One region of the Shewanella sp. Koi 1 genome, then DNA from elsewhere that is predicted to be linked to it. Evidence: predicted binding sites of a transcription regulator. Region 1 holds the regulator's gene; the other holds the start of a gene.
What was found. The regulator LexA, encoded in region 1, represses DNA repair genes until DNA is damaged. The targets are predictions, from matches to a motif close to TACTGTATNNNNATACAGTA.
Positions count from the first base shown of each region.

Region 1 (12,253 bases):
AGCGAGCGCAGCAACCCCATCAGTCGCGTGCTGATTGCCCTGTATCAACCGGCATTAAAACTGGTGCTTAAGTTCCCTAAAGTCACCATAGTGCTTGCCTTAGTGGCATTGGCGAGCGCTTGGTATCCTATGACGCGCATGGGCAGTGAGTTTATGCCCGCCCTCGAGGAGGGGGATTTACTCTATATGCCAACGGCACTGCCTGGGATCAGCGCCAGTAAAGCCGCCGAAGTGCTGCAACAGACCGACCGTTTGATTAAAACCGTCCCTGAAGTCGCCCGCGTATTCGGTAAAGTCGGCCGCGCCGAAACCGCAACCGATCCCGCGCCGCTGACCATGCTCGAAACCACGATTATGCTCAAACCCCATGACGAATGGCGTGAGGGCATGACCTTAGACGGCATCATTAATCAGCTACAGCAAACGGTGAAAGTGCCTGGTTTAACCAACGCTTGGGTACAACCGATTAAAACTCGTATCGATATGCTGTCGACAGGGATTAAAACCCCCGTGGGGATTAAGATCACTGGCGCCGATGTCAATGAGTTACAAACCCTAGGCGCTAAGATTGAGGCTATCTTAAGTAAAGTGCCGCACACCAAATCGGCCTACGCCGAACGCAGTGGTGGCGGTCGCTATATTGATATCAGCCCCAAACTCGATGTAGCCGCCCGCTATGGCATGACACTACAGGATATCCAAGATGTAGTACGTTACGCGATTGGCGGTATGGATATTGGCGAGTCGGTGCAGGGCTCAGAGCGCTACCCCATCAACCTGCGTTACCCACGCGAACTGCGTGACAATATCGAGAAACTGCGCGAACTGCCGGTGATCACTAAATCTGGCCATTATTTGCCACTGCGTAACTTGGCCGATATCGAAATTACCGATGGCGCGCCTATGCTTAAGAGTGAAAACGGCCGCTTAATTTCGTGGGTGTTTATCGATATCGAAGGCACTTCAATTGGTGAATATATCGCGGCTGCCAAAACAGCCTTGGATGAGGAACTCGTGGTTCCTGCCCGTTACAGCTACAGCTTTGCGGGTCAGTACGAGTACATGCAGCGGGTCGATGCCAAGCTTAAGCAAGTGATCCCCATGGCACTCGGGGTGATCTTTATCCTACTGATGATGACCTTTGGCTCGACCATGCAGGCCAGCATTATTATGCTCAGTCTTCCCTTCGCCCTCGTGGGTAGCACTTGGCTGTTGTATCTACTCGACTACAACATCTCGGTCGCCGTGGCCGTGGGGATGATTGCCCTTGCGGGGGTCGCCGCCGAATTCGGGGTGGTGATGTTGGTGTACCTCAATAACGCCATTAAGCATAGGCAAGAGAAAAACACCTACCACACGGTCGAGGACTTAAAAGAAGCCTTGATTGAAGGTGCGGTCATGCGGATCCGTCCAAAGGCGATGACAGTAGCAACCATCTTCTTCGGCCTCTTGCCCATCATGTGGGGCGCAGGTTCGGGTAACGATGTAATGCAAAAAATCGCCGCACCTATGGTCGGCGGTATGGTGACAGCGCCGATATTGTCGCTGTTTGTTCTGCCTGCACTGTATCTGTTGATCTACGCTCGCCAAATCAATAAAGCAGAATAACCCTTTGCTTTAACTCACCATAACCCCTAGCGAGATTAACGCTAGGGGTTATGTTTTTTGAATTCGAAGTAGCTTTTCAGTCCATATCCTATTCGCGTATTCGGTAATTTCACTGCACAATAGCAGCTTGCAACATCATGTGTTTGTACCACCGCCTTAGCAGAAAGGACGCCAGCGAATGACAGCTTTATTTTCTCTTCCCATCCACAACCGCGCAGGTATTTATCGCCATAGCTTTGGCTTGCTGGGGCTGTTGTTGATAGGTTTTACGCCCATCGCACTTCAGGCGGCCCCTGCCTCGGGAGAGTTTGTCGCCAACAAGCGCTGTGAACTGTTTCAGTCTAAAAATAAACAAACCAATCCCGATGATTGGCAGAGCAATATTGGCGAACGTTATCCCGTTGCCGAAATTTTAGGTAACAGTGCCAACCCCGATTGGCTCAGGGTGCGAACCAATGCCAACAGCTCGCCACTACGTTGGATAAAAGGTGATTGCGGACAATACAATGCCGCAGCTACAGCCCCCGCCGAATCCATTGCGACCGCTCAACCCACCGCTAATGTCGAGCCAGCGCAAACAAGCCTCACTAGCGAGAGCACGGCGGTTAAGAGTGAAACCCCGCAAGAACGAGGCACGCCAGAGAAGCGCCAAGGCAATGTGTGCCAAATCGAAGATAACTACGACTCCAATGTGCTCGCCCTGAGTTGGCAGAGCACCTTTTGCGAACTCTATGGCAGCCGTAAACCTGAGTGCCGCGCCTTGAGCCAGAACAGTGATGCGCCTCAGTGGCAACACTTTAGCCTGCATGGCCTCTGGCCGAATCGTCAGCAATGTGGCACCCGTTACGGCTTTTGCAGCAGCGTGAAACAACAACCGAGTGATTTTTGTGATTATCCCGAGGTGCCTCTCAATGCCTCCGTTCAAAAAAATCTCGAGGAAGTGATGCCAAGCGCCCGCTACGGCAGCTGTTTAGAGCGCCATGAATGGTGGAAACATGGCACCTGTCGCAACCAAGACCCTAATGACTACTTCTTACTCGCGACTCAGCTGACACAGGAAGTGAATGCCTCGGCATGGGTGCAACAATTTATCCATGAAAGAATCGGTAAAAAAGTGACTCAACAGGAGCTAAATCAGAGCTTTGATGCCAGCTTTGGCCAAGGTGCGCACACTAAAGTCACCCTAGACTGCGCCAAAGGACTCTTGAATGAAATCCGCATCAACCTGCCTCAAGTCATCAACAATTCCGACTCTTTGCCGAGTCTGCTCGCGAAGGCGCCGAAGGCGAAAAAAACCAATTGCCCGGCCACACTGTTTATCGACAATCCAAACTAACCGCATACAGCCAGTGGTGAGGTATATCGCCACTGGCAACCGCTTATAAACCAAGAGGCTAAAAACGGTTATCCCTCGCAAACGCCTCGTCCAATATTAACGAAACTTCATTTAAGCTGTCCCTTTTCCTCAGGATATGTCTCCTATACTCAAACAAGCCGTGCCTAGTACAGGAGCTAGCGCTTTAATCCAAGCCATGGAAGACAAGTTCACTCTGAGGTAACTATGTTTTCTATCAATCAGTTAACGCTCACTAAAAAGCTTGCAATCGTTCCTGTCTTTCTCGTTGCCATGCTTATCACTTTAGGGGTATTAAGCTACTTTGCCCTGACCGACATTGATAATCGGATGCGCGCCGTTACTGAAGATCTTGCCCCAGAAAGCGATCTCACCAGTAGCCTGTTACAGGAAATTTATCGCCTGCGCCTCACGGTAAAAACCTATGTCAAAACCGGCTCCAGCGAGACGGCAGCCGAATTTAGCGCCCAAGACAGCAAAACCCGCGACATATTGGCAAAGGCCAAAGCCCATATAGATAATCCTGAGCGAACTCAAATGCTTGAGCAGATCATTGCCCATGAAAAAGAGTATGTGGATATTTTTAATCGCCAAGTCGTGACTAATCAGCAGCAAAGAGCCAAGCTAGTCACCGGCATACTCGATGTCAAAGGGCCCGAAATCGAGAAAATTATCTCCCAGATCATGCAGTCTTCTTTTACCGATGGCGATGTTCAGGGCGCCTTCTTCGCCGGTAAAAATCTGCGTGAACTGCTCTTGGCTCGTCTCTATGTCAGCAAGTTTCTCCTCGATAACCAAGCCGATCAGGCTCAGCGTTTTCGGGATGAAATCGTCAACACTCATACCACTATGGATGAGCTTGCCGCCGCGCTCGATAACTTGAGCTATCAATCACAAGTCAAGCAAGCCGCCGGACTGCTCAGCGAGTATGAACAAGCGGCCAACGGGGTTTTTGAGGCGATTAACAACCGCAATCAAGCCATAGTGCAGCTCGATAATATCGGCATCGAAATGGCGCAGATAACCTCAGATCTGCAAGACAATACCATGAAGTTCCTCTCTGAAGCGGGCGATATCGCCGCCAAGGAAGTCAGCCAAAAAATCATCTTTATCAACATTATCCTGCTGATCGCGATTCTGCTTTCCGCCTTTATTACCGTGATAGTGACCCAAAGCCTGCTGCGCACCATACGTGAAGTAGTGGCGCTACTGAATGAAATCGCCGATGGCGAGGCCGATCTCACTCAGCGCCTCCCCGTAAACGGCCATGACGAACTGACCCAACTTGCCAAAAACTTTAACCGCTTTGTGCTGCGGATCCAGCAGTTAGTGGCCGAAGTTAAAGACACGACAGTTCAAATGGTTAGCGCATCAACCCAGCTCAACAGTGTGACTCACAGCGCGACCCAAGATATGAGTTCGCAGCAAAATGAAACCCAACTCGTCGCCTCGGCCATCACTGAAATGGCCGCCAGTGCCGTCGAAGTCGCTGCCAGTGCCGATACTGCCAATAAGCTCTCGGAGGATGCCAAAGCGCAAGCCCTCCTCGGCCGCGAGACAGTCACTCGCGCCACCCATTCGATGAGGGAACTGGCGAGCAAAGTCGAAGCCTCGGCCACGACCATAGAACAGTTACGTAACGACAGCGATAAGATTGGTGCCGTGTTGGATGTGATCCGCGCCATTGCCGAGCAAACCAATCTGTTGGCGCTCAACGCGGCCATCGAAGCGGCGCGGGCGGGCGAGCAAGGACGTGGCTTTGCCGTGGTGGCCGATGAAGTACGTTCACTTGCCAGCAGAACGCAAGAATCGACCAAGCAAATCCAGCAAATCATCCAAACACTGCAGGATAGATCGGGCTCAGCGGCGACCATGATGGGACAAAGCCGAGAAGCCACCAACAGCACGGTCGAGCAAGTGACCCAAGTGGAATCGGCTCTCTCGACTATCACCGAAATGGTCATGTCGATCACCCACTCGGTCTCGCAAATGGCCCACGCTGCCGAGCAGCAGTCGACCGTGGTGGAAGAAATTAATATGTCGATCAACAGCGTGAATGACAGCGCCAACCGTACTCTGACAGGGGTTAAACAGGCTGCCAGCTCTGCTAATGGCTTGCTGGGGATAGGTCAACAGCTGGATGGTTTAGTGAGTGAGTTTAAGGTGTAGCCAGTAGCGGATAAAAAATAAGCGTTTCGACATAAGACCATATAGAACCTAGGTACGACTTCAATAAACCTAGTTTTTATAATCACTTATGCCGAAATATCTCCTCGCCAGTTTAAGATAGCGCATTTAACTTGATGACCGCGAAGGTTGCCCCTTGCGCGTCGGCAATCACCGAAAAACGTCCCACATCGGGGATATCGCTTGGCGGCACGCATAGCTGTGCGCCCAGCCCCTGCGCCTTAGCGGCAAAGGCATCACAATCCGCCACCACAAAATAAGGCATCCAATGGGCGGGGATCTCGCCCCATTCCGGTATCATTTTCATCATGCCCCCCATAGACTGACCGTCGATTTGCCACTCGGTGTAATCGATGCCGGGCACATGACTGGGGAGTGCGGTCCAAGGAAACACTTGAGTGTAAAAACTGGCTTCGGCGCTAGGCTCGAGACAGGCCAGCTCCACCCAACACAGGGTATTTTCTTCACCTTGGCGACGCGAGCCAGAGTGATTTTTCGCTTGCCACAGGGCAAAACGTGCGCCTTCGGGGTCGCTGACCTGCGCCATCACGCCCGCATCCCCCACCACATGCGGTCCCATGTGTAATTGCCCACCCGCAGCCAGGATGGCGGCAACCGTCGCTTCGATATCCTTAACCGCAAAATAGATCCGCCAATGGCTAGGGATCTGTGGTTCCGACTCAGGGATTTGATACATGGCCCCTAAATCGTCTCCCTCCAGATTAAACAGCGAAAAATGACCATTAGGAATCGCCATTTCCACCGCATTCCAACCAAACAGTGCGTGGTAAAACGCCTGTGCGCCCTGCCAGTCATGGCTCGCCAGTTCGACCCAACAAGCCTGTCCCTGTGCGTACTGAGTAATCCTCATTGCAGACTCCAATCAAACAGATAATGTGTTCGAGTTAAGCTGGAGTTTGAGCAACTGTCCAGTTTTGGCGATAAAAAGATGAATATAAAGAAAAAGCCCTCAATTTGAGGGCTTGATTCGTAGGCGAAATACTTAGGAAAACTGCGGCAATAAATTCGCCATCGCTAGTAGATGACAAGCCCCTGTCACCACGCCATATAACACCACAAGGATAATTAAGGGCGTGCCACCAAAGACTCTAAAACCTTGATGGTTAGGGAACTGCTGTCTCGATTTATAGGCCATCAGAGCGGGCACTATGACGGCCCAAACAGTTGCCGCTAAGGCTGCGAAACCAATGGCAACCAAAAAGCCATCGGGGAACAACAAACCTAAAATGGTGGGTGGCACAAAGGTGACAACTGCCGTTTTCATCCGCCCCGAGCGTGTATCGTCGAACCCGAATAAATCGGCCAAATAATCGAATAAGCCTAAGGTCACGCCAAGGAAAGAAGACGCCACTGCCAAGTTAGCAAATAGAGTTAACATGCTGTTTAACCAGCTACTTTCCATCACTTTCGACAAGGCGCCTACTAACACACCCATATTGCCACCTTGGGCAATAATCTCACTAAATTGGCTGCGGGGAATGTTGCCCATAGTGGCGACTAACCAGCAGGCATAAATGATCAGTGCGATGAAAGTGCCGACGAAAATCGCTTTGATGATGGTCGATGAATCTTTGCCATAGTACTTCACCAGACTCGGCACATTGCCATGGTAGCCAAAACTTGCCAAGCCAAAGGGCAAAGCAGCCCACAGATAAGGCACAAAGCTTTGATTGCCATCCGGTTCGAGCAACTTAGTCACATCAATCTCGATCAGTAAATTACCAATCGCGAGGAAGAAAGTAATAATCATACCGCCGAGCATTATGGTCGTAATACGGTCCACCGCCTTGGTGCTGATCAACACGATACAAGCCAGCACAACCGCAAATACTAATCCAGCAACACTCTGGGGTAACTCAATACCCATACCCTGTAGGCTATGGTTAACAATCGAGCCGCCGCCACTGATGTAGGCGTAGGTTAAGATGTAAAGCACGAAGGCAATCGATACCCCATTCACGATCCGCCAAAACTGGCCTAGGGTTTCCTTGGTCAGGGTATCGAAACTCGCTCCCGGTTCGAAATGCAGGTTGGTTTCGAGCAGTAACAGTCCCGACATCAACATGCAAAACCAAATACCGAGTAACATCAGTACCGAGTAGCCAAACCACATGCCAGCGCCCACAACGGGCAAAGAAAACATCCCCGCCCCGACTGTGGTACCGGCAATAATCATGGCACCACCGAGCAAAGACTTACCCACCGGCTTATTCTTCGCCGCATTCATATGGTTAGCCATTAAACGATATGCTCCGCGGTCACGCTCGCAACTATGGTTTGTCTCACTGAGGCTCTGAGTAAGCTATTGGCTTGATCGCGAATGCGCTCAACGTCGGATTTATCTTCCTTCTCGGAGAAATAACCCAACTCTTTAAGCTTAACACTCAAGGTGTTATAGAGTTTCTTGTCGTAGAATTCTGGTGCGGTAATTCCATGCAGCGCCCCTAAACGTTGGGCTAGTAGATGGCTTTCAGACTCCAGCTCCGAACGCTCCATCTTAGGTCTGTGGGCCAGCAGATTGAAGATAATCGCATAACGTTGCAAGGTTTCGCTAACGCTTCCGGCCAGCAACAACATTTGACTGGTGTGCTCGGTCACCACCGACAGCGTATCGCTTTCCTGCACAAGCCCCTGCTCAATAAACAGATCCAGCACTTGATTCACATAACTTGGGAGGTCCTTGATACCCATGAATAACTCCGCCTTCAGTAGCGGATAGAAGTCACTCACAATCCCTAGGATATGGGCTCGTGAAATCTGCTTATTGTTGGTTAAGCAGCTAGCAATCAACGACGGAATGATAAACAAGTGGATGATATTATTACGATAGTAAGTCATTGAAATCGCTTGATTCGCGTCAATAGATACTATCTCACCCAGAGGATCGGCATTGATGGAGAACTTATTCAGCTCTAAACCTTGCTGCACTAAGTGCTTGCCATCACCTTCGGCCACCGACGTAAACGAAGTGTAAGGCACACGCTTAAGCAGCGTCAGGTACAAATCTAACTGACGCTCGAGCAAGCAACGCTCTAGGGCATTTTGCTCCGACGCCAACAGCACTAAGCTGGTCAAGGTGATTGAACTGGCGGCGGCAGCATCGTTAATGCGGGTCATCACACGATTTGCTAACACGTTCACCGCAGGGGTTAACCAAGTCGGTTTTTGCTCGGGATCGTCGGCCACTTCAGTGCGCCAGTTAGGCGCCGTTTCATTCAAGAAGTTTTGCAGTGTAATCGGCTCACCAAAGTTGACATAACCTTGGCCAAAATTACCTAATTTACGAATAGCACCAAAGACTTGCCATACAGATTCTTTCTGCTTTTTCTTACCGCTCAGCTCTTTGTGGTAAGTCGCCACTTCCATCACGTGATCGTAGCCTAAATACACAGGCACTAAGGTGACAGGGCGTTCGATACCACGCAGCACACTGTTGATCGTCATGGCGATCATGCCCGTTTTCGGCGCCAATAGACGACCGGTGCGAGAACGGCCTCCCTCAGAGAAATACTCAACCGAATATCCCTTAGCAAACAGCTGATCGAGGTATTCACGGAACACTGCCGTATAGAGTTTATTGCCGTTAAAACTACGGCGAATAAAGAAAGCGCCGCCACGGCGGAATAGCGGCCCCGCAGGCCAGAAGTTTAGGTTAATCCCCGCCGCAATATGCGGTGGCACCATGCCTTGGTAATACAGAATGTAGGATAACAGCAGGTAATCCATATGGCTGCGATGGCAAGGTACATAAACAATCTCGTGACCATCATGGTGCAGCTGGCGGATTTGTTCAGCACCTTTGATGTTGATACCGCTGTAGAGCTTGTTCCATAACCAAGTTAGGAAACGCTCTGCAATACGCACTAGGCTGTCGGAATAATTTGCTGCAATTTCATCAAGATATTCAATTGCTGTTTCACGGGCTTGGGTTTCGGAAATCTTCTTACTCGCCGCTTCTTCCTGAATCGCCTTGCGTAAGGATTCGGATTTCAGCAGGGAGTGGAACATTGCCTGACGATTAGGCAGCACAGGCCCTGTCATCACTTTGCGTTGGCGGCGGAAATGTACTCTAGCCACCCGCGCCAGTTTATGGGCAATCCCCATATCGGTGCCGTGTTCGTCGGCCATGTAACGCAGCGATACCGCATTAGAAAACTGCACAAAGTTGTGACGACCTAAAAATAAGATCATCAAGCACTTACGTAACCAAGTTGGGTTCTCGCGCTCAAGCACAGCCGCCTTCATGGTGTCGTCTTCTTTACCCGGAGTACGGCCCCAATACAGACTCACAGGCACCAGCTGAATATCTAACTCTGGCTTTTCCTTATGGACGGCCAACAGGCGCATAAAACATTCGAGAAATGGCTCATTACTGGCACGCTCGCCAAACAAAGGCTTACGGCCTTCGAGGCAAACGACGCGGGGCGCGACAACACCATTGACCACGAGCGGCTCGTAGGGGCTTGGCAAACCCAGCTTAGTGGTGATTTCGCTTAACGCAGCAATATCACTCAGGGATTCTGTTTTCATTACATAAGCAAGCGGTCTGGACGCGTCCAGATTCAGATCGGCAAAGGGATCCTGCGGCACAACAATAGTGTGCACTAAGTGTTTTTGGATCCAGCGTAATGATTTCAACCAAAGAGAGTCTTGTTTAGGCATTATTCTTATGCAATGTAAGTACGTTCATTAGCCCCATAGAATACCAGATTCTAGGGAATATTCGCTAATACTCTCCAATCGCGTTAAAAAGTGGTTAATACTTGCACTACGAACAATACTGTATATACTAACAGTAACTGTATAGAAAAACAGGAAAGAACATGAGACCGTTGACGCCACGCCAAGCCGAAATTTTAGAGCTGATTAAACGTAATATTGCCGAGACTGGCATGCCACCCACCCGGGCCGAAATCGCCACCCGTTTGGGTTTTAAAAGTGCAAATGCCGCCGAGGAACACCTTAAGGCATTGGCAAAAAAAGGCTGCATCGAGATCATGCCTGGCACTTCCCGCGGGATCCGCCTCCCAGTTGAGGAAGAAGATAACAGCGAATCTGGCTTACCACTGATTGGTCAAGTGGCTGCGGGCGAACCTATCCTCGCCCAAGAGCATGTCGAACAGTATTACCAAGTCGACCCCAGCATGTTCCACCCAGCCGCTGATTTCTTGCTGCGCGTCAGAGGCGACAGTATGAAGAACATCGGTATCCTCGAAGGGGATCTGCTCGCCGTTCATAAGGTACAGCAAGCGCGCAATGGCCAAGTAGTTGTTGCTCGCGTTGACGATGATGTAACAGTTAAACGCTTTGAAAAGAAAGGGAATCTCGTTTATCTACATGCTGAAAATGAAGATTACTCCCCGATTAAAGTCGATTTAAGTTTCCAAAGTCTAACAATTGAAGGGCTCGCCGTAGGGGTGATCCGCAATGGAGATTGGCTATGAACAAACTACTAGGTAATGCCCCGCGTCACCCCGGTTTATGGCTCGATGCGGTACGCGAAACCGATACAGACTGGCAGCATACGCCTATCATCACTATGCCCACCGAGAGCCAAGGGCGCCAAGAGCTAATGCAACTTAGCAAACAATTGGCACAATTGAGCCAACAAGGCCGCTGGGTCGTGCTCATCAACCCACCCAGTATTGGCTACAAGCAGTTACTGGCCAGCGCCGGCGTGCGTATGGATCGCGTACTCTTAGTCCATGCGAAAGATGAAGTGGAAACCCTGTGGGCCATGGAAAAAGCCTTAACTAGCGGCACTTCCAGCGCAGTAATTACTTGGATCCACTCACTCGATGCCCGCGACAATCGTCGTTTGCAAATTGTGGCCAAGAGCGCCCGCGCCATGGGAATCGTGCTAGAAGATGTCGTAAATCACTCACCTACGGACGCGACACTCAAGCAACCTGCTCACTTTGCCCAAGGTAGTTTTTTTAGCTCTGTTCATTAAAATTTTTGCACTGCGTATTTAGCCTTGAAAGCCGCCTCACCTGTGAATGTGGGGCTTTTTTTTTGGCAATTTTTCAGACAATTAGAAAAAGAAGTGATCTTGATCAATTTTTAAACAGCAAGTATGTTTGATTCAGGCGAGCATAATATATCGCCCATTTAGGCAAAAAATATCGACGATTTATCGAATATCTCTTGCACACAAAAATCGAGAATAATGGGTTTATTCAGCAGTATGTGCCAGTGTGGCTAATACCAGCAGTAACAATACTTAATCAAAAGTAAGCCGCCAACGCACGTTGAAGTCAGAGAAGCTTTTTTGGGAACTGAAGAGTTTGCATAGAGTTGAGACTTACTGTGTTGCTCTTCTTTGTGGTTGCTATTCGCAATTGGCAGAGGAGAAGTCTTGTGAAGCAATGGTTGTATTGTTTACTCGTGGTGCTATTCGCCCCACCGTTGGCCGCAGCGGACATGCGGTTCAACATGACCCCCGGCGTAACAGAAATCAGTGGCAAGGTTTATCACTTACACATGACGATTCTGTATATCTGCTGCGCGATAGGCCTAGTGGTTTTTGGCGTGATGATTTATGCCATGATCAACCACAGAAAATCTAAGGGCGCGGTCGCGTCTCACTTCCATGAGAGCACAAAAGTCGAAATCGCGTGGACGATTATTCCTTTTGTCATTCTGATCTTAATGGCGATTCCCGCCACGAAAACTCTGATTGCCATGGAAGATCCCAGCAATGCCGATCTCACGGTAAAAGTCACAGGTTCTCAATGGAAATGGCATTATAGCTACTTCGATCAAGATATTGATTTTTACAGTATTCTCGCAACTCCAAGACCTCAAATCGAAGGTAGTGAAGCCAAGGGAGAGCACTACTTACTCGAGGTCGATAAACCCCTAGTATTACCCATCAATCGTAAAATCCGCTTCTTGATGACCTCAGAGGATGTCATCCACTCATGGTGGATGCCCGCCTTTGCGGTAAAAAAAGACGCTAACCCAGGTTTTATCAACGAGGCGTGGACCCGTATCGACAAACCCGGCATTTACCGTGGCCAATGTGCCGAGCTTTGCGGTAAAGACCATGGTTTTATGCCGATAGTGGTACAGGCATTGCCC
Region 1 covers NZ_JBREJM010000001.1:4,666,540-4,678,792, forward strand. Annotated here, with positions in the region: gene ACUZ8J_RS20515 (efflux RND transporter permease subunit) at 1-1,608, shown strand, start outside; gene ACUZ8J_RS20520 (ribonuclease T2) at 1,787-2,944, shown strand; gene ACUZ8J_RS20525 (methyl-accepting chemotaxis protein) at 3,170-5,131, shown strand; gene ACUZ8J_RS20530 (VOC family protein) at 5,244-6,020, opposite strand; gene mtr (tryptophan permease) at 6,153-7,409, opposite strand; gene plsB (glycerol-3-phosphate 1-O-acyltransferase PlsB) at 7,409-9,832, opposite strand; gene lexA (transcriptional repressor LexA) at 9,994-10,614, shown strand; gene ACUZ8J_RS20550 (cell division inhibitor SulA) at 10,611-11,123, shown strand; gene coxB (cytochrome c oxidase subunit II) at 11,531-12,253, shown strand, end outside.

Region 2 (12,253 bases), 1.2 Mb from region 1:
TAAGCCATTGCAAACTCTCAAACGCCCCCGCGCGGGCAGGGTCGAGTAGCAATTTATCAATCTTGCCCATCCAAGGCTCACAGGATAAATCGGCACTTAAGTCGCCATGGTAAAAGGTTAAATTGCTCAAGCCATTCGCCGCCGCGTTTTCACGGGCTTGGCTGACCATTTCTGGTACCCCTTCAACCCCAATCACTTCGGCGCCCAGTTTAGCTAAAGGCAAACTGAAGTTCCCCATACCACAGAAGAGATCGAGAATACGCTCACCCGGCTGTGGTGCTAACCAGTCTAACGCCTGCGCCACCATGGCCTTGTTAATTTGCGCGTTGACTTGTACAAAGTTGCCTGGGGTAAAGGTTAAGCTCACAGGGGTTGCATCGACTTTATCATCGAGTAACTGGTAAACAGGCAATAACAGCGTGCCATTCACCCCATGGAACTCACCGTTGTTGTCTTGCAAACAAATATGAATTTGATGCTGCTCGGCAAACTGCGCAAGCTTTGCCATATCCTTATCGTTTAAGGATTTAGTGATCCGAATTACCGCAAAATGGCCATTGTCGGCATCAATTAACTCTAAGTGCCCAAGGCTCGATTTGGCCACCAGCTGATTAAGCAACTTAGCAAATGGCGCGATTAAATCCGCTAAGGGTTTCGCCAAGACTAAACAGGTATCAATAGGCACCACTTGGTTGCTGCTTGAGGCGCGAAACCCTAGGCTCAACTGCTTGGTATTTTTATCAAATAGGGTCGCAAGGCGGGCGCGACGACGATAGTGCCACCCTTCGCCGGTCAATGCGGGCACTGAGTTGCCTTCGGCGCCAGCAAATTTAGCCATAATATCAACCAAGGCCGCTGACTTATGCTCGCGCTGGCCAGCTAATGACATATGCTGTAAATCGCAGCCACCACAGCTATGGTAATGTGGGCATAGCGGCGTGACTCGCTCAGCGCTCGGCGTCTCAACTTTAATCAGCTTGGCTCGAGCATAGTTTTTCTTTTGTTCGGTCAGCTGCGCCTGCACAGTTTCATTCGGCAAGGCGCCGGGGATAAATACGACTTTTCCCTGATGTTGTGCTATACCTGCCCCTAGATGATCCAGCTGGTGCACGCTAAAGGACTGCTTCGCGGACAATTGCTTGGAACTATTTGGTTTTGCTTTAAAAAATTGTGCCATTTCGGCCTCTAAATCAATAAAAAACTGGTAAAGACCGCCCTTTTTCTGGCAGTCTTATAAAATTATATCGTCCCTAGAACTTAGGAAACTGCGCTGCGGCTATGAACCCTGTCAACAACATGACCAAATACAGCTTACGTTCCTGGGTTCTGGTGCTTGCGCTTGCGCCGACGATCTTAGTCGGTATTCTGCTGGGCAGCTACTTTACCATAAATCGCTTCTATGAACTCGAAGATACGCTGATTGAACAGGGCAGCAATATTATCGAGCCTCTAGCGATTGCCAGTGAAGTCGGACTCGTGGGCAATGACAGAGAGGCGACCAAACGCCTCCTTGCCGCCGCACAGCTGAATAAATCCACGCTCGTTAAATCCATCGCTATTTTTGATATTCAAAATCAACTGTTTGTCACATCGCATTACCACAAAGATTTCGAAATCATGCGCTATAAAGAGGCGCTGACGAATCTGCATAAAACCGAAATCGAACATGTGGGCGACAGCCTTATCCTACGCACACCGATTTTTGCCACCGCACCACCTGCGGCGGGCGCGCCCGTCAATTTTGATATCCAAACCGATAATGGCGAGCTGCTCGGCTATATTTCGGTGATTATCAATAAAGAACGCGCGCTACTCGAACAACATAGGGCCGCCGTGGCCGCCTTTATTATCGTCTTGATTGGGGTGCAATTAAACCTGTTGTTTACCTTTCGTCTGGTGAAAAACGTCACCCAGCCGATTACCGAAATGGTGCGGGTGGTCGCCAAAATCCGTGAGGGTAAACTCGATGCCAGGCTCGAGGGTAATCTTATCGGTGAGTTGGATTTACTCAAACGCGGTATTAACGCCATGGCGGGCTCGCTCTCGGAATATCACGATGAGATGCAGCAAAATATCGATCAGGCAACTTCGGATCTGCGGGAAACCTTAGAGCAGATTGAGATCCAAAACGTCGAGCTCGATTTAGCCAAAAAACGCGCGTTAGAAGCCAGCCGCATTAAGTCAGAGTTTTTGGCGAATATGTCCCATGAACTGCGAACACCGCTTAATGGTGTGATTGGTTTTGCGCGCCAACTCGTTAAAACCCCGCTGCACTCGAGCCAAGTCGATTACATTAATACCATTGAGCGCAGCGCGACTAACCTACTGGCGATTATCAACGATATCCTCGACTTCTCTAAACTCGAAGCCGGTAAAATGGTGCTAGAAAGCATGCCATTTGGTTTAAGGGAAACCTTGGGTGAAACTATCACCTTAATCTCCGGTAGCGCGCAGGCCAAAGGGCTTGAGTTAGTGGTTGATATTGCGCCGAATGTCCCCGACAACGTTAATGGCGATGCCATGCGTGTGTGTCAAATTATCAATAATTTAGTGGGCAATGCCATCAAGTTTACCGATTCGGGCAGCGTATTAGTCAAGTTAGAGTTACAAAACCAAACCGATGATCAAGTAATCCTGCGCTGTGATGTGATCGATACCGGCATTGGGATTGATGAAAACCAACAGGACTTCCTGTTCCAAGCCTTTGGCCAAGCGGACTCCTCGATTTCTCGCCGCTTTGGTGGAACAGGGCTAGGACTAGTCATCACTAAGCGTCTCGTCAATCAAATGGGCGGCCAAATTGGCTTTACTTCTTCGGTGGATAAGGGCTCGAACTTCTGGTTCACCCTACCATTAGGCCTAGGTCAATTCCAGATTGGCGATTCGCTACCCCTTGAAAAACTCAAAGACAAGACAGTGCTGTTTTATGAGCCCAGAGTCCTCACCCATTCAGTAATTAGTCGTCAGCTAAAACAGTGGGATACAAAAGTAACCCACCATCAACACATTCCAAGCTTGTTAACGACGCTCTCGACCACTGAGCATCAGTTCGATTATGTGTTATTGAGCTGCCATGGATTTAGCAATTCTAACCAATTGCTCGGTACCTTAAACCAAGCTAAGGATAAGACGGATTGTTTAATCGTACTGTTCGATTGCCAAGAGCAGGAAGTACTAAGCCAGTTTATTCGCCCCAATGCCGATGTGGTGTTGTCACTGCCGGTGAGTGAACATCAATTGGCGCGTAATATGCTCTATCCACCAATGGAATACGACATTTTACCTCCCGTGGCGATTACCGTTCCCGCCGCGCGTCAGTCCCTTACGGTGTTGGCGGTGGATGATAACTTTGCCAATTTAAAACTGATTGATACCCTGCTTAACGAGTTAGTGACGACCGTCATTGCCGTTAACAGCGGTGAAGAAGCCGTGAAGCAGGCTAAGAGTCGCACCTTTGACCTTATCTTTATGGATATTCAGATGCCGGGCACCGACGGCATCAGCGCCACTAAGCAAATCCGCCAAGGGTCGATGAACCGCAACACGCCCATTATTGCCGTGACCGCCCACGCGATTGCCGAGGAACGTGAACTGATTTTAGGCAGCGGCATGGATGGTTACTTGCCTAAGCCTATCGACGAAGCCGCCCTCAAAGCGGAGATAAACCGCTGGATCACTCGGCCCAAGTTCACCCACTTCGATTTACACACCCTCAACTGGGATCTTTGCTTAACCCAAGCCAACCATAAGTCGGATTTAGCCTTAGATATGTTGCGCATGTTATTGGATTCCTTGCCACAAACGGTCTCGGCAATTGAGACGGCGCTGAGTCAGAACGATCAAGCGACTATGCTCACCACTATCCATAAACTCCATGGTGCCAGTTGCTATTGTGGGGTGCCGACCACACAGCGATTATGCCAAGAGATTGAATCGGCATTGAAACGGGATGCCCGTGTCGAAGATCTCGAACCGGAAATACTAGAGTTACTTGATGAGCTAACTAAGGTAGAATCGGCGGCAAAACAAGTGCTATCACAGCTATCAGCGGAAATAACAGATGACCAAAAAAACGGGCTTCTTTAAGCGTTTAAAGGCGCTAGAACTACCACAGAAAAAACTCTTTGCCATTGCCCTTTGCCAACGAATGTTACCTAACTATCAATTGTTTTCAGAGGTTTGCGAGTTTGGCGATCCTGCGGTATTAAGCACTGTGCTCGATCTTCTTTGGCAATCCCAGTACGACAACAAGCTGAAATTCAACATTGATGTGCATCTACAGCGCTTAGAAGATAACACCCCAGAACCCGCCGATTTTGATAACTATGGCGTATACCCAGCGATGGATGCCGTAGTTGCTCTGTCTACGTTACTCGGTGCGATTCAAACCGATCTTGAAGAAGATATCACCAATATCAGCAAGTTATCCTCAAGCACTGTGGCAAACTACATCGAGACCATCAGCGATGTGGATCTAACCGATGATGCCTTAGATGACTATGTCTTCGCCCATGAAGTGATGGAAGAAGAGCGCGAACTGCAAAATACGCTGCTGGAAATCATCGAAGAAAATCCTAAGATCACCGCAGAGTTGGTGAAAGGTTTACGCAAAGAGATTATCGAAGCGGGTGTCTCGAATATCGGTATTAGCGTCGCGTAAGTGAGCCCAGCTACCTAAGAGTGATTCACTATTAGGTAGCATCTTATCCAAGGGATAACACTGCGAGGAGTAGGATTAAGCCAAGTATCCATTCAATATGAAAAAACTCGTTTACCAAGGATTTATCTTAACCAATAGCGAAGGTCGCACCGATACCTGGAAACTCACCATAGGCCAGCAAAGCCGTATTGGTTCTCTGTTTGAACTGCGCCGTTTAGTCAATTACTACCTTGAACTGGGGATTGTGCCCGCCACCCGCGCTAGCCTGCAAGAGGCGAAGCAGACCCAAAACTCCATGAGTAAAAATCCGCTAAAACCCCGCAAACGCTAACGAGCTTAAATCATCGAAAACAGTTCGGGCGCCTTAGACTGCATAAACTCTATAAATACTTTTACCTTTAGCGGCTGCTGACTCCGCTGGTGGTACAGAATCGATATTCTGCGTTGCTCACCTATCCATTCGGGCAAGAGTACTTTTAACTGTCCCTCTTTAATCTGCTGTTTTACAAATAATTCTGGGCCATAGAGTATGCCACCGTGATCGAGTGTCGCCTGAATCGCACCGTGTAGATCCGTGAGCGTGAGCTTTGTCGGGCCATTAAAATAAAACGACTCGCCATTTGGATGCTTTAAGTGCCAGTTAAACAGTGGCCACACTTTAATTAACTGATGGGCTTCAAGATCATCGGGATGGGTTAACTTAGGCGCCGAGGCTAAATATTCCGGCGTCGCAAACAGGCGGTAATCGAGTTCGCCTAAGGTGCTCGACACCCAAGAGGAATCGGGCTGAGCACCGCCCACAATCGCCACATCGATCCCTTTATCGATTAAATCCACCAATTCATTGCTTTGGGAAATATGCAGGCGAATATCGGGATATAAACGCCCAAACTCGTTCAATGCACGGATAAAGATGATAGAAATAATCGAAATCGGCGCCGCTATCCGCAATGTTCCTTCCGGCTTATCACTGCCGACACCGCTGAGTTCATCAAATTGGGCAATGACGCTCTGATAGCGTTGAAATAACGCTAGGCCTTCTTCGGTTAACCGCAGCTTACGAGTGCTACGCATAAACAATTGCTTATCGAGCTTCTCCTCAAGTTTGGCCAGCTTGCGACTCACAGTGGCGATGGGCATATCGAGCTCTTTAGCCGCTTGGGAAAAACTCCCCGCATTCACTAAATGCACAAACAGATAAATTAACTGCAGCTCGGCGCCTATATCATCAGCCATTTTCTATCCCAATCGTTTATGTGAGTGCTTGCGTTCAGACTACGCACTAACTCATTGTGTTTTAAACGTAGAATTATTCACTTCTACGACCATAGCGCAATAGCCTCTAGGGGGAATGCTATGCTATTTTGCTAACAGATTTGCTGCGCTAGCGCCGATTATCGTCAATTCGCTGAAATAACATCCCAACCGACCTCACCTTGGCGGCTTGAATGAAATCAAGCATCACTAAGGCTATCTCGCGGGATAAGCAACACAAAAGGATGAGTGAGGGTCATGAACATTTTAACCCCTCTGTTTGCCGTCTTCGGGATCATGCTACTGGGCACATTGGTGCAAAAACTGCGCTTTCTTCCAGTAGAAACAGACCAAGTACTCAATCAATATGTTTACTATATTGCGTTTCCTGCCATCCTGTTGATAGCACTGGCGCAGCAGCCCATTGAAGAGATCCTACAGTGGGGATTTATCGCCGGGTACAGCGCAGCCATGCTGCTGATTTACCTCGTTTGTATCGGCATCTCCCTGCTGGTTAATCCTAAACAACATGCAATTGCCGCCGTGCGCGCCTTAAATGCCACTTTTGGTAATACCGCATTTATCGGTATTCCACTCCTGATAATCTTATTCCCCCAGCAACAAAGCGCCTTAGTTGCCGCTGCGATTGCCAGTTTATTGTCCGTACTCATGTTTGCCGTGGCCTTGGTCTCGCTAGAACTCGCCACCAATAAACAGCGGCAACATCACGCCGCGGTGATCATGCTGTTAGCCGTGGTGAAAAACCCAATTGTGATAGGTTGCTTTATTGGTGTGGCCATCTCGGCATTAGGGATAACTCTCCCCTCCGGTTTGGCAATGATGATCCAGCAGATAGGCAATACGTCCAGCCCCTGTGCCCTCTTTGCCGTCGGCATGGTACTGGCGAAAGCCATGCGCTATCAAAAAGATAGCAAAGTCTTTAGCCTGACAAACTTTATCGAACTGAGCCTTATCAACCTGTTTAAACTTATCCTGCAACCCGCCTTGGTTTACTTCATGTTAAAAGGCGTGGGTGTCACGGGCGACTACCTCGTTATGGGTGTCATTCTTAGTGCCTTGCCCACGGCGGCAAGCGTCTATCTGTTGGCGCAGCGCTATAACACTCAGGCCTCCACCAGTGCTCAAGGGATACTCTTTGGCACTATAGTGACCTTTTTCAGCTTACCCATTCTGGAGCAGCTCGTTAAAACCTATTCATAAACAAATAATTAGGCTTTAGGTTATCGCGATATGTCGAATATTCACCCAAAGCCACTTTACTGTATATAAATTCAGTATATACTGTTTATCAATACAGTGATTTGGTAAGTTTTTCGACAGGAACTCACTATGCTTTGCCAACTCAGCATCAACAATTTCGCTATCGTACGTTTTCTTGAACTGGACTTTCGCCCCGGTATGACCAGCATTACCGGTGAGACTGGCGCGGGAAAATCCATCGCCATTGACGCACTAGGCTTATGCCTAGGTAACCGTGCCGATGCCAGCAGTGTTCGCCCTGGCGCGAGCAAAACCGAAGTCAGTGCCCGATTTTCGCTCGAGGATGTGCCTCTGGCAAAACGCTGGCTTGAAGATAACGATCTCGAACTCGATGATGAGTGTATTCTGCGTCGAACCATTGGCAGTGACGGCCGCTCACGCGCCTATATCAATGGTAATCCCGTCCCTTTGACTCAGTTAAAATTACTGGGGCAATTGCTTGTCGGGATCCATGGCCAGCACGCCCACCATGCCATGTTAAAGAGTGAACATCAGCTCACCTTGCTCGATAGCTACGCCAATCACAGACTACTGATAGACACAGTCGCGGCAAGCTATCAGCGCTGTAAACAAATTGAAGCCGAACTCAAACAATTAGAAGCCTCCCAGCAGGAGCGTATCGCCCGTAAACAGCTGGTGCAATATCAAGTTGAAGAGTTAGATGAGTTTGATCTCAAGGTTGGTGAATTTGAAGAGATTGAACAGGAACACAAACGCCTGGCAAATGGCACCGAGTTGGTAGATAGCTGCCAAGCCAGCCTGTTTTTGCTCACGGATGGTGAAGAGAGCAATATCGAGTCATTACTGAACAAAGCCGTCGGCCTTGCCGAAAATCTGCAAAGTTATGACCCCGCGTTAACCAATGTCAGCACTATGCTGAACGAGGCGCTTATTCAAGTGCAAGAGAGCGCGGGCGAATTGCAGCACTACCTGAGTAAACTTGAGCTCGATCCCGCGCATTTTGCCTATTTAGAGGAAAGGCTCTCTAAAGCCATGCAATTGGCCCGTAAGCACCATGTCAGCCCTGACAAATTAGCCGAGCATCATCTCGCCCTCAGAGCCGAACTCACGACCCTCGATGATGATGAAAATAAGCTAGAAGATATTCAACGCCAAGTGGAAGCCAGTAAAGTGGCCTACCTCGCTAACGCGCAAAAGCTGAGTCAGAGCCGCGCCCGTTATGCAAAAGAGCTGGATAAGTTGGTGACTCAATCCATTCATGAGCTCAACATGCCCAAGGGTAAGTTCACCATTGAAGTGAATTTCAATCCAGAAATCATGTCGATGAACGGCAGCGATAACATAGAGTTTATGGTTACCACCAACCCAGGCCAACCGTTACAACCTATATCAAGGGTTGCCTCAGGCGGCGAATTGTCACGTATTGGCTTAGGTATCCAAGTGATTACCGCGAAAAAGGTTGCCACACCAACACTCATTTTCGACGAGGTGGATGTTGGGATCTCAGGCCCCACTGCAGCCGTGGTTGGACGTATGCTGCGTAGCCTTGGCGAATCGACCCAAGTACTGTGTGTAACCCACTTGCCGCAAGTTGCCGGTAATGGCCATCAGCATATGTTTGTGAATAAATTCAACAAGGGCGGAAGCACTGAAACCACTATGACGCCTTTAGATAGAGAGCAACGTATCCAAGAACTCGCCAGATTACTCGGTGGCGATACTATTACTACCAACACCTTAGCCAATGCGCGGGAGTTATTGCAGTAGGGAGCTATTGCACTAGGTAATTATTGCAGTAGTCACTCACGCTACCCCGCTGTAAATAAAGACGTACACAAATTAAAGGCTCCAAGGGAGCCTTTAATTTTATTTGCAAGGGATAAACCTAAGCAGAGGCATTCACAATATTAGACATTTTAAGACGTTAGAATATTGATATCCCCAGATACTGACTAGCGGAATGCAAAATAACCGATAACGATAACAATCGCCCTCCGTGAAGGATGAATGAATAATTTTTTATATTAATCGTCATATTTATAAAAAATAATCAATAGTCCTGTCACCATTTTCAACAACCTAATGAAATTTAAATATTAATTTCAGTTGATTATTATTGGCTAGATTGCAAATTTGATAGTGATATTTAATATTATCGAATCACACCCGCTCTCCTAGACTTAATTACCTCTCTGGTCAATAGGAGTTGATCATGCCTTTCCAGCACATTCTCGCAGCAGTAGATGATTCAGTTCCGCCCAATGCCGTACTCAAAAAGTCCGTTGTCTTGGCTAGAAAATGCCATGCGTCCTTAACCGTTCTCAAGGTAAAACGTACCCACAATTTTAATCTCAACCTTTTATTTCATAGAGATAAATCTAAGCAAATGCCAGATGAAAGACGAAAGCCCATCTTGGCTTATCCAGATAAACAATATCCAATCCACATAAAAGAATGCCTATCCCACTCAATACACAATGCTATCGTCAACGAATGTAATCAGTTTGACTATGATCTCATCATAGTCAGTCACAAATTCTATCCACCTTTCTTCAATGAATTTTTAATTGCAGATGAATGGCAATTGCTACGATTACCCCATATTCCAGTGATGTTTGTGGATCTTGAGGATTGGCATGAGAACGGCCATGTTCTCACCGCATTGGAACTCGACAATGAAAATATGACTCACCTCGAGTTTAATGAAACCCTAATAGAAGAAAGTAAGCGGATAGCGAGCTTGCTCTCAAACGATTTACACTTAATTAATAGCTACTTACCCGACCCCTTCTATATGAGCTTTAATCATCAGCCGCAAGAACCCGTTTCAGAGCGGGAAAAATATAAAGCGAAGCTCACCACAGTGGCACGGCAGCACAATCTCAATACCCGCAACCTACACGTAGAAGAAGGCTTACCCGAAGATACGATTTCCAATGAGGCCCGTAGGCTCAACGTCAATATGCTGGTGATGGGCAGCGCCGAACGCAAAGGCATGTTGAGCGTATTCAAAGGTAATGCCGCGCGAAATATTATTAACAAGCTGCGAACCGATCTCTTTATAGTCAAACCGCGACATCCGCACTAAGCGCTAATCGCTCAGCACTCAGCAATCTCGCAAATAAAAACAGCCTTTAGAATTCACTAAAGGCTGCTTGATTATCACAAATCGGTTTCGTTAATGAATAAAAGCCGTGAGAGCCTGCACACCAATAAGCGCGAAAATGCCTGCTAATACATCGTCGATCATAATTCCAAAGCCACCTTCGACCTTGGCATCGAGCCAACGGATTGGCCAAGGCTTGATGATGTCAAAGAGACGAAATAGCACAAAACCAACGACTAACCAGAGCACTCCGGCAGGCGCGGCAATCATAGTGATTAATAGGCCTGCGACTTCATCCCAAACAATTGCACCATGATCATGTACGCCCATATCCTTAGCAGCTTTATCGCAGATATAAATCCCCGCGAGTACGCATACTAAGGTCACGGCTAAGTACCAACTCAAGGGCAATTGCGCCAGTAACAAATAGAGCGGCACGGCCGCCAAGGTACCAAAGGTGCCGGGCGCCTTAGCCGCTAAACCACTGCCAAAGCCTAATGCTAAAAAATGGATTGGATTTTTAAGAGACAGGCGCGACAGCGCCTGATCTTGGGATAACAACTTCATTAAAAGTGCTCAAAACCATGATATGGCGGCGTAAACGGCTCACCATTGAGTTGCAACTTAAGTTTACTGCCCGCGCAGATTTGTCCAACCCGCACAAACTTAGTCCCAGCGTGGCTCAGTGCTGTTTCTAACGCACCTTTTTGCGCCTCTGGCACGGTAAAGAGCAGCTCATAATCCTCGCCTCCCGTCAGCGCATAACCTAAGGCATGCTCTTCGCTCACGGTATCCTGCATGGCGCGAGACAACGGGATCGTGCCCACATCCACAACCGCGCCTACCTGCGATGCTTTGAGGATATGGCCAATGTCCGAGATAAAACCGTCGGATAAGTCGATGGCGCTGGATGCTAAAGACCGTAACGACTGACCCGCTAACACTCGAGGTGTTGGACGATAATGGCGATTGATTAAGAACTCTTTATGCTCCGCACGCGCATGCTGCACGCCGCGGATCAAATCCAACCCTAATGCTGAATCGCCTAGCGTACCGGTCACATAAATCCAGTCACCTGCTTTTGCACCGTGACGAGTCAATGCTTTACCCTGTGGCACTTGTCCATGCACGGTAATGTTAATGGCTCTAGGGCCACGGGTAGTATCGCCGCCAATGAGGGCAATACCATAGTATTCAGCCGCTTCGAAGAGTCCCTCACTAAACCCACTCAGCCAGGCTTCGTTAACCTCAGGTAAGGTAAGCGCAAGCGTCATCCACGCAGGCTCTGCCCCCATAGCAGCTAAATCCGACAGATTCACGGCTAAGGCTTTGTAACCTAAGGCTTGAGGGGGAATATCGGGGAAGAAGTGAACGTTTTCGACTAAGGTATCGCAGGAGATGGCGATCGACTTGTTTTCGGCGGGCTGCACTAGGGCGCAATCGTCGCCAATACTCAGTTTGACATCACGGCGCGTGGGGCCGCGGTGATTGAAATAACATTCAATAAGTTGGAATTCTTTCACTGTACAGTTTGGCGCGACTCACATCGGCCACCTTTGTTAGCAATGAAAAACGGTATCCTAAGATACCGTTTGTCCTTATTACTTACGTGCAACCAGTTTGTCGAGTAATCCATTAACAAACTTATGGCTTTCATCCGCACCGAAAGCTTTAGCCAGTTCAATCGCCTCGTTAATCGCGACTTTGAACGGCACATCTTTACGGAAAGTCAGCTCATAGGCCGCTAAGCGAACTATGGCCTTCTCCACTGGCGACACCTCATCAATGGGGCGGTCTAAGTGTGGAATGAACAACTCATCCAGTTGGGTTTTCTTAGTTGCTACGCCTGCAAATAGCTCACGAAAATAAGCTACATCAACACCGTCGAGGCTCTGTTCAGTTAAAAACTCGTGCTCGACATCGGCAATATTATTCCCGCTTAGTTGCCATGAATAAATGGCTTGTACGGCTAAACGGCGGGCCTTGCGGCG
Region 2 covers NZ_JBREJM010000001.1:3,487,221-3,499,473, forward strand. Annotated here, with positions in the region: gene rlmD (23S rRNA (uracil(1939)-C(5))-methyltransferase RlmD) at 1-1,177, opposite strand, end outside; gene barA (two-component sensor histidine kinase BarA) at 1,279-4,086, shown strand; gene ACUZ8J_RS15450 (YjaG family protein) at 4,061-4,660, shown strand; gene ACUZ8J_RS15455 (DUF3319 domain-containing protein) at 4,758-4,991, shown strand; gene lldR (LysR family transcriptional regulator LldR) at 4,997-5,896, opposite strand; gene ACUZ8J_RS15465 (AEC family transporter) at 6,173-7,135, shown strand; gene recN (DNA repair protein RecN) at 7,265-8,923, shown strand; gene ACUZ8J_RS15475 (universal stress protein) at 9,369-10,244, shown strand; gene ACUZ8J_RS15480 (phosphatidylglycerophosphatase A family protein) at 10,335-10,829, opposite strand; gene thiL (thiamine-phosphate kinase) at 10,829-11,785, opposite strand; gene nusB (transcription antitermination factor NusB) at 11,864-12,253, opposite strand, start outside.
Region 2: the regulator LexA is predicted to act here: its motif matches at 7,193-7,212, upstream of recN (DNA repair protein RecN).